3 regions of the Paenarthrobacter sp. NPDC090522 genome follow, and region 1 is predicted to be linked to each of the others. Evidence: riboswitches for the same ligand, from Rfam matches in the RefSeq annotation. Region 1 holds a riboswitch; each other region holds the start of a gene.
The links. Region 1 has a riboswitch for glycine ahead of gcvP (aminomethyl-transferring glycine dehydrogenase). Riboswitches for the same ligand answer to the same signal wherever they lie in the genome.

Region 1 (3,273 bases):
GCGTTGAGCTTCATGGTGCACGAACCCAGCGGGATCATGGTGCGGTCCAGCGCGAGGTCGCGGTCGGAGAGCTTGCGGATGTAGCGCAGGAGCTGGGTTTCGGAGCGGTGCGTGTTGAACACCGGGTGCTGCAGGTATTCGCTGGAGCGTTCAACGGAAGCTTCAAGCGCGAAGCCCTCAGCGGACTCAACCACGGAGGCACCGAAGACGGCTGCGACGTCGGCGACAACCGCCGTCGTGGTTGTTTCGTCCACAGAAATGCCGACCGTGTCAGCGTCGATGCCGCGCAGGTTAATGCCGCGCTCTTCAGCGGCAGCCATAAGCGAGGCAGCGCGACCCGGGACACGGACCGTGATGGTGTCGAAGAAGGAACCGTGCAGGACCTCGACGCCGGCAGCCTTCAGCGAGGCGGCAAGGGTGCGGGCGTGGTGGTGTGCGGTCTCGGCGATCGCCTTCAGGCCTTCGGGGCCGTGGTAGACCGCGTACATCGAGGCGACGATCGCCAGGAGTGCCTGTGCGGTGCAGATGTTGGACGTGGCCTTTTCGCGGCGGATGTGCTGCTCACGGGTCTGCAGCGCCAAGCGGTAGGCGGGAACACCGGCGTCGTCCTTTGAAACGCCCACCAGGCGGCCGGGCATGGAACGCTCGAGCCCCTTCTGAACGGCCATGTAGGCGGCGTGCGGGCCGCCGAAGAACAACGGGACGCCCAAGCGCTGGGCGGAGCCGACGGCGATATCGGCACCCTGCTCGCCCGGAGGGGTGATGAGGGTGAGGGAAAGAAGGTCTGCAGCGACGGTGACCAGGGCGCCCCGTTCTTTGGCCTCGGCGATCGCGGCGGAGTGGTCAAAGACCCGGCCCGAAACGCCAGGCTGCTGCAGGACGACGCCGTTGATGACGCCTTCCGGGAGGCCGTTGGCGAGGTCCGCAACCTCAACGTCAAAACCAAGCGCTTCAGCGCGGCCCTTGACGATCGCGATGGTCTGCGGAAGGCAGTCGGCGTCCAGGACGGTCTTGCCATCCTGGGCCGCCTTGTTCTTGTTGGCGCGGCGCATCATCAGCACGGCTTCGGCCACGGCGGTGGCTTCGTCCAGCAGCGAGGCGTTGGCGATCGGGAGGCCAACGAGGTCCTGGACCATGGTCTGGAAGTTCAGCAGCGCTTCGAGGCGGCCTTGGGAAATTTCCGGCTGGTAGGGCGTGTATGCGGTGTACCAAGCCGGGGATTCGAGGATGTTGCGGCGGATCACCGGCGGTGTGACGGTGTCGAAATAGCCCTGGCCGATCATCTGGACGGCCGTCTTGTTCTTGGAGGCGAGCTTGCGCAGTTCCGCGAGGACCTCCACCTCCGAAAGGGCGTTCTGCAGGGTCAGGGCAATGTCCTGGCGGATGTCGTTGGGAACCGCGGTGTCCACGAGGGAATCCACGGAGTCGTAACCGACAGACTTGAGCATGGTGTCAATGTCGGACTGGCGGCGGGCACCGATATGCCGGTCGACGAAGGTGGTGGAGGCTGAACTAACCGTCACGAAGGAACTCCATTACTTGGGCGGCGTTTGGGTACGCCGCAGTGGCTCGGGTTCCTCCCCGCTCTGTATTGGACCTGAGAGTTTCCGCGTGATGCTGTCCGCACAGCCACCCGCTTGCACCGTCGGTGAGCACAACAATCCGGCCGGACTGCCTGCTGCTTTCCAGAGTTGCCTATCCGCGGCGGTGCATGGGCCTGAGAGATTCCTGGGGAGGATTTGCTCCTACGGCGCCTGCATCTCGTACTGCAGGACTCTCCCGCCGCAGATCAAAGGCTTTATGCAGTTGTAGGCGGCGTGCCAAGGAAGGCACACCACAGTTGTTAATTGTCCTATGCCTGCAGCGCGGCGGCAAATGGAACGTCCGCTACTTCCGCAGGCGGTCCAGGACCGCGAGGAGGACCTCGACGTCGGCCTCCCGCCCGGCGCCGCCGGCTTCCTGCCCGCCCTCGAACATCGCGTTGAAATACAGGCCGTCTCCCATGTAGCTGACCGCCTTGGCAACCTCCGGGCCAACGTCGTCGGCAAGGACGTCAAGCCAGCGCTGTTGAATGGCCGCGAACCGGCGGCGAGTCTCCTCGTGGGCCACCTCGGCCAACCTGGTTGCCGCAACGAACGCCCGGTCCATGGGTGTTCCGGCCCAGAGCGAGGAGCGGATGAAGTAGGCCGCTGCGCCGTCGGGCGCCGCCTGCATCTGTTCGGTATCTTCCTTGGCCAAGTCATCCAGGCGCTCCAGGAGGGCACTGATGAGCGACTCCTTGTTGGGGAAGTGATAGAGCAAGCCGCCCTTTGAGACGCCTGCGCGCTTGGCCACGGCGTCGAGGGTGGCAGCACGCTCCCCCACTTCGATCAGGAGTGCTTCAAAGGCGTCCAGGACGGCGTCCCGGGCTATTGGTTTTCGCGGCATGGATCCATCATTCCCTAAAGCGTGGTCTTGTTCTATTTGAAACTGTACCGTCTGGACGGTACAGTAAAGGTCATGTTCTCGCCGTCCTCAACCCACGCTCCCCGTTCCTCCGTGCGCCCGGTTCCGGGCAAGACCGCACCGTGGCGCGACTGGACGGCCCTGGCACTGCTGATGTTCCCGGTGCTCCTGGTGGCCGTCGACAACACCGCGCTCACCTTCGCCCTGCCGGAAATCGCCCGCTCACTGGAAGTCGGCGGCATCCAGCTCCTCTGGATCGTGGACGCCTACCCGCTGGTACTGGCCGCACTGCTGGTGTCCATGGGCAACTTCGGCGACCGGATCGGACGACGGCGGCTGCTCCTGATCGGCAGCACAGGCTTCGCGGCGGTTTCGGCTGCCACGGCGTTCGCGCCTTCCGCGGAGTGGCTGATTGCCGGTCGCGCCGCACTTGGTGTCTTCGGCGCCATGCTGATGCCCTCCACCCTGTCCCTGATCCGGAACATCTTCACCGACCCCAACCGTCGCCGGCTTGCTATTGCCGTCTGGGCTGCGGGTTTCTCCGGCGGCGCCGCGCTCGGCCCGATCTTCGGTGGCTGGCTCGTGGAGCACTTCTGGTGGGGCGCCGTGTTCCTCGTGGCGGCCTTCCTCCTCCTGCCGCTGCTCGCCTTCGGCCGGGTGCTCATCCCTGAGTCCAAGGATGCCAACCCGGGCCGCGTGGACGTACCCAGCATCGTCCTGTCCGTGCTCACCATGGCGCCCTTTGTCTACGGGATCAAAGAACTCGCCGTGCATGGATTCGGAGCATCCGCGGCTGCCTTCATGGCGTTCGGCTTGGTGATGGGCGTG
Region 2 (3,273 bases), on a different contig from region 1:
GATCATGGTGCGGTCCAGGGCGAGGTCCCGATCGGACAGCTTGCGGATATAGCGCAACAGCTGCGTCTCGGAACGGTGCGTGTTGAACACCGGGTGCTGAAGGAAATCCGAGGTCCGGACAACATCTGAAGGCAGCTCGAACCCTGCTGCGTCCCCTACCGGACCGGCACCAAAGGCGACGGCCACCGCGGACAGGACCTCCGGCGTCGTGGTTTCATCAACGGAGACACCCACGGTGTCCTCATCGATGAAGCGGAGGTTGATGCCGCGTGCTTCGGCGGCGCCGATCACCTTGGCGGCCTTGCCGGGGACGCGGACCGTGAGGGTGTCGAAGAAGGCGCCGGCCACGAGTTCGCGCCCGGCCTTCTCCAGCGCGGTAGCCAGGACACGGGCGTGGCCGTGGACGGTTTCGGCGATCGCCTTGAGCCCTTCGGGACCGTGGTAGACCGCATACATCGAGGCGACAATGGCGAGCAACGCCTGGGCCGTGCAGATGTTGGACGTGGCCTTCTCGCGGCGGATGTGCTGCTCGCGGGTCTGCAAAGCGAGGCGGTAGGCAGGCACGCCGGCGTTGTCCTTGGACACACCCACGATGCGGCCCGGAAGCGTACGCTCCATGCCATTGCGGACAGCCATGTACGCGGCGTGCGGGCCACCGAAGAACAGCGGCACGCCAAAGCGCTGGGCGGTTCCGACGGCGATATCGGCACCTTGTTCGCCCGGGGGCGTGATCAGGGTGAGCGCCAGCAGATCGGACGCGACGGTGACCAGGGCACCGCGTTCCTTGGCAGCAGCAATCACCGGAGCGTGGTTGAAGACCCGGCCCGAGACGCCGGGCTGCTGCAGGACGATACCGTTGATGTCGCCGTCGGGCAGGCCGTCGGAGAGGTCCGCAACAAGAACCTCGAAGCCCAACGCCTCTGCGCGGCCCTTCACGATCGCGATGGTCTGCGGCAGGAGGTCGGCATCCAGGACGGTCGCACCATCCTTCGCGGACTTGTCCTTGTTCGCCCGGCGCATCAGCAGCACAGCCTCGGCCACAGCGGTGGCTTCGTCCAACAGCGAAGCGTTGGCGATCGGCAGGCCGGTCAGGTCCTGCACCATGGTCTGGAAGTTCAGAAGCGCCTCAAGGCGACCCTGCGAAATTTCCGGCTGGTACGGCGTGTAGGCCGTGTACCAAGCGGGGGATTCGAGGATGTTGCGGCGGATCACCGGCGGCGTCACGGTGTCGTAGTAGCCCTGGCCGATCATCTGCACTGCGGTCTTGTTCTTGGACGCCAGCTTGCGGAGTTCGGCCAGGACCTCAACCTCGCTCAGTGCCTTCTGCAGCGTGAGCGGTGAGGACTGGCGAATGGAATCGGGAACAGCGACGTCCACCAGGCCGTCGACGGAGTCGTAGCCGATGGCCTTGAGCATGGTGTCAATATCGGCCTGGCGGCGGGCGCCAATGTGCCGGTCCGCGAATGCGGTTGGGGAGGATTGAACAGTCAAGAGGAACTCCAGGATTCAGGCGCCCGCTGAGCGCCATGGTGAATATGGGTTCCTCCCCGCTCTGTATTGGACCTGAGAGATTCCGTGAACTGTGGTTCCACATAGTTCACTTGCACCGTCGGTGAGCCCGGTTGCCCGGACTGCTTTCCAGAGTTGCCTCGCCGCGGCGGTACATGGGCCTGAGAGATTCCTGGGGAGGATTTGCTCCTACGGCGCCTGACTGGATGTACCCGGCAGGACTCTCCCGCCGCAGATCAAAAGCGTTTGCGCCACCTCAGTGACACGCTTCACACCATAGCGGGTCACGGCGAAAAAGCGCAAGGCAGGTGTTTTCCAGGAGGCTAGCCGCGCATCGCCTCGTGGACCTGCAACGCCAGCCACAGCTGCGCCAACGTTGACGTTTCACCCATGTCCAGCCCTGTCAGCTCACCGATTTTCCGGATCCGGTAGATGATGGTTTGCCGGTGCGTGAAGAGCGCGGACGCCGTTTTCTGCCAGGAACGCTGCGAGTCCAAGTACGTCTTCAGGGTGACCATCAGGTCGCCGTCCTGGCGCTGTTCGTAGTCGAAAACCGGGCCCAAAAGTCGCTGGACCAATGCTGTTCCCTCTTCGAATCCGGTCAACCCCAGCCAGCTTGGCCCTTCCGCGTATCGGGCCAACCCGAGCTTGTTTGCTTTCGCCGAACCCAGCGCCCAGAGCGACTCCTGGAGTGCCTGCTGCAGTCCCCCAACCGCTGCCGCGGAGCTCACCCCAATGGTTGTTCCAGCTGGGGCGCAGTGCCTCAGGAGTTCATCGGCAACCTCCGACGCAATCACCACGTGCAGCCGGTCGTTCCTGCGCAAGGAGGCCGCCGCAGTCTCGTGCCGCCACAGGTCGACGTGCACGTTGGCCAGCCTGTCGCCGTCGTCCGCTGACATCGAGGCGACCACGAAACTTTGGGCAGGCACCTGGAAAGCCTCCAGCCGCCGTTCCATTTCCGCCGTCCCCAGGCGGCCGTCCAGCGCTTGGAGGAGGAACTCGCCGGCCAGCCGGTGTCGCCCCTCCAGCGAGAGCACGATGCGCGCCAACTGCAGTCCCAGCACAGTTGCGGCATGCAAAAGTACGACGGCGTCGGGGTGCGGTTCGCTGGTGGGCAGCACCACCAGGAGCGCATTCGCGTGCGTGGGAATGTCCATGGTCAGCACATGCCTGCCGCGGATCCGGTGCCATTGGAAGTTCTTGCCCGCGACGGAAACCTGGCCCGGATGCGGTGACCATTCGTCGACCAGGAAGTTCGGCAGGGCCTGGCCGTCCGGATGCCACGGGTGGAGGCAGCTTCGATCCACCACGAAGAGCTCGGCGTCCAGCTCCGTGGCCAAGCGCAGCACCAGGCTTTGCCAGTGGTCCTCGGAAGCACCGGCGGTGCGCAGGAGGTCGTAGACCCGGGCCGTTTGGCGGAGCCTGCGGGACTCTTCGAGCAGCGACGATTCCGCTACGGACCTTGCTATGGCAATGAACGGCAGCGGGTACGGGATGTTGATCAGCGGGAGTGGCAGGCTGTCGCATGCCTCAAGGAATTCCGCGGTGAGGGGCGGGGCGTGCATCTTCTCACCGATGGCCAACGCGCTGGCGCCGGCGTCCACCAGGGCCTGGGCGAGCGCCACTTGGCCCTCCGGGTCTGCCGGCACGGAGAGTCCGTTGGTCATCATGAGTTCGCCACCCGTGACCCATTCCCAGAGCCGCGGCAGGTCTGAGGTATGGGCCCAGGTGACGCGGTTGTCCGCCCCTCCGGCACCCGCCAGG
Region 3 (3,273 bases), on a different contig from region 1:
CGCGGCCGGCCGGTGACATGTTCGACGTCGAACTGGCCGACGGCGGCAGCCTCACGGTCGGTTCGGTGGTCCTCGCGCTGGGGCACATCGAATCCCGGCTGAATCCCGAGCAGCGCTCCTTCGAAACCGCCGCGCGGGAACAGGGCCTGCTCTACTTCCCGCCTGCTCCTCCGGCCGATGTGGACTGGACACGCGTACCGGACAACGAGCCGGTGCTGGTCCGCGGCATGGGACTGAATTTCTTCGACGTCATGGGGCAGCTGACGGAAGGCCGCGGGGGCAAATTCGTCGACTCCGTGGCTCCGGGGACCGGTACGCTCGAATACCGGCCGTCCGGCCGCGAGCCGAAGATCATTGCTGCCTCACGAAGGGGCACCCCGTACCGCGCCAAGGCCGGGCTGTCCGGCTACTACGCCACGAGCATCACGCTGCGGTACCTCACCGAGGCCGCCATGGACCGCTTCAAGACCGCTGGCATCCAGCCGGGCTTCGATCACGACCTCTGGCCGCTCCTGCACCGCGACGCCCTCTGGGCCTACTACGCCACGCTGGCGGGATCGCAACCAGCGGCGATCCGGGACCCGGCGCAGTTCCTCGCGGACCTGGAGGATGCCTTGCAGCCCCACGCCCACGCAACGGGCAACTGGGAAAGCGCCGTGGGTGCGCTCGTGGAAAAGCACGTGGTGGCCTCCCGCCGGCTGAACCTGAAGGGGCTTGCAGCACCCTTGGCCGGCCGGACCTTTGCCTCACGCAAGGAGCTGGACAAAGCCATTACGGCCTACCTCGACGACGACGCACGGCGCTCCGCCCTCGGCGAATCCGACCCCGTGAAGATGGCCATCGGTGCCCTGCACACCGGCCGGGCGATCCTCAAGACAGTAGTGGCCGACGGCGGCATCACGGACGAATCGTGGGTGGCCGAGTTGCGGGGCTGGTTCGAATCGTTCGTGGAGGGGTTGGCCAGCGGTCCTCCGGCGCTGCGGTCGGAACAGTTGGCAGCATTGGCGCGTGCCGGCGTCGTGAGTTTCGTGGGACCCGACCCCAAGTTCAGCGTGGATCGGAACGCCAAGGTGTTCCGCGCATTCTCGCCGTGGGTCCGCGACGTGCCGGCGCAGGCACGGACGCTGATCGAGGCGATGTCGCCCGCGAACCGTGTGGGCATGAACATCTCGCCGCTCCTGGAGCAACTGCTGGACGACGGTTTGGTCCGTACCAAGATCATGATGAGCGTCGAGGGAACTCCGGTGCAGACCACAGGCCTGGACGTTGAACCGCATCCTTACCGTCCGGTGGCGGCGAACGGTTCAGTGACCCGGGGGCTGTACGTGCTGAGCCTTCAGTTGTCCGCCACGCAGTGGGGAACCGCGATCGCGGCCGAGGCACGGCCCACCAAGGGCAGGGCATACAGGAGCGGGCAACGGACCCTGCGCGATGCCGACGAGATCGCCCGCAGCATCCTGGAGCTCTGATGCGCGCCGCGGACGCGGGCTTTGGCAGGGCTCGAACCAGGGTTTGACCCGGGGCGCTTGCGTGAACCACCACGCCTTCGCTACTGTGTGAGCTGCATCACCGGCCAGGTGGTGCGCGCTAGTGATCCGTGGCGGGAGAGTCCTGCCGGTACATCCCGTCAGGCGCCGTAGGAGCAAACCCTCCCCAGGAATCTCTCAGGCACCCTGTACCGCCGCGGCGAGGCAACTCTGGAAAGCAGTCCGGGATTCCCGGACTCACCGAAGGTGCAAGCGGTGCTGCGTGCGCGCAGAGCGCGGAAACTCTCAGGTCAATGACAGAGCGGGGAGGAACCCGAATCATCGTGGTACCCACAAGGTACCGCCTGAACAATGGAGTTCCTCATGACGATTCAGCGCCCGCCAACAGATTCCAGCCAAGAACCCCACCTCGAACGCCAGCTCAGCAACCGCCACATCCAGCTCATCGCGATTGGCGGTGCCATTGGAACGGGCCTCTTCATGGGCTCCGGCAAGACTATTTCCGCGGCCGGACCGTCGGTCATTTTCGTCTATATGATCATCGGCTTCATGCTGTTCTTCGTCATGCGGGCCATGGGCGAACTGCTGCTGAGCAACCTGAACTACAAGTCCTTCAGTGACTTCGCCGCCGACCTCCTGGGTCCCTGGGCAGGCTTCTTCACCGGCTGGACCTACTGGTTCTGCTGGGTCATCACCGGCATCGCGGACGTGATCGCCATTGCGGGCTACTCCAAGGAACTCTGGCCCGGCCTGCCCCTCTGGATTCCGGGGCTCATCACCATCGGCATCCTCCTGCTCCTCAACCTGGCCACCGTGAAGGCCTTTGGGGAGACGGAATTCTGGTTCGCCCTCATCAAGATCGTGGCCATCGCGGCGCTCATCATCGTGGGTCTTTTCATGATCTTCAGCGGCTTCCAATCCGACGCCGGTCCCGCCAGCTTCACCAACCTCTGGTTCCACGGCGGCTTCTTCCCCAACGAATTCATGGGCTTCGTTGCCGGCTTCCAGATCGCCGTCTTCGCGTTCGTTGGCATCGAACTGGTAGGCACCACGGCCGCTGAAGCCAAGGACCCCGAGAAGAACCTGCCCAAGGCCATCAACTCCATCCCCATCCGCGTGCTGCTCTTCTACGTTGGTGCCCTCATCATCCTGATGTCCGTCACGCCGTGGACCCAGTTTGCCGCCGGCCACAGCCCCTTCATTGCCATGTTCTCCCTGGCGGGGCTCGGTGCCGCAGCCACCATCGTCAACCTGGTGGTGCTGAGCTCGGCGATGTCTTCGGCCAACTCCGGCATCTACTCCACTTCCCGCATGGTCTATGGCCTGGCACAGGAAGGCGACGCGCCCGCCGTCTTCAGCGCGCTGTCCGGACGCAAAGTACCCCGCAACGCCCTGTTCCTTTCCTGCGTCCTGTTGCTGTCCGGCGTCGTGCTCATGTACGCCGGCCAGGACGTCGGCAAGGCGTTCGACATGGTGACCACCGTGTCCGCCGTCTGCTTCGTGTTCGTCTGGTCGATCATCCTGGCCAGCTACCTGGCGTTCCGGAAGCGCCGGCCGCAGCTGCACGACTCCTCGAAATTCAAGATGCCCGGTGGCGTGGCGATGGTGTGGGTGGTGTTCGCGTTCTTCGCGTTCATCCTCTGGGCTTTGACCACCCAACCTGACACACTCATGGCGTTGCTCGTGACTCCGGTCTGGTTCCTGGCCTTGGGCGTTGCGTGGGCCATCCTCCGCAAGCGGCCCACCCACCTTGCCCGGTACGAACACTTCCGTGCCGAGCTGCAGA

Region 2: it holds a riboswitch for glycine, as region 1 does, so the genes downstream of both, gcvP (aminomethyl-transferring glycine dehydrogenase) here and gcvP (aminomethyl-transferring glycine dehydrogenase) in region 1, are expected to answer to the same signal.
Region 3: it holds a riboswitch for glycine, as region 1 does, so the genes downstream of both, cycA (D-serine/D-alanine/glycine transporter) here and gcvP (aminomethyl-transferring glycine dehydrogenase) in region 1, are expected to answer to the same signal.

The regions. Positions count from the first base shown of each region.
Region 1 is NZ_JBIVXL010000015.1:4,442-7,714, forward strand. Features, by position in the region: gene gcvP (aminomethyl-transferring glycine dehydrogenase) at 1-1,523, opposite strand, end outside; glycine riboswitch at 1,696-1,792, opposite strand; gene ACIQT2_RS17770 (TetR/AcrR family transcriptional regulator) at 1,888-2,427, opposite strand; gene ACIQT2_RS17775 (MFS transporter) at 2,500-3,273, shown strand, end outside.
Region 2 is NZ_JBIVXL010000030.1:33,573-36,845, reverse strand. Features, by position in the region: gene gcvP (aminomethyl-transferring glycine dehydrogenase) at 1-1,491, opposite strand, end outside; glycine riboswitch at 1,649-1,748, opposite strand; gene ACIQT2_RS22860 (PucR family transcriptional regulator) at 1,833-3,273, opposite strand, start outside.
Region 3 is NZ_JBIVXL010000016.1:6,973-10,245, forward strand. Features, by position in the region: gene ACIQT2_RS18425 (FAD/NAD(P)-binding protein) at 1-1,469, shown strand, start outside; glycine riboswitch at 1,592-1,691, shown strand; gene cycA (D-serine/D-alanine/glycine transporter) at 1,851-3,273, shown strand, end outside.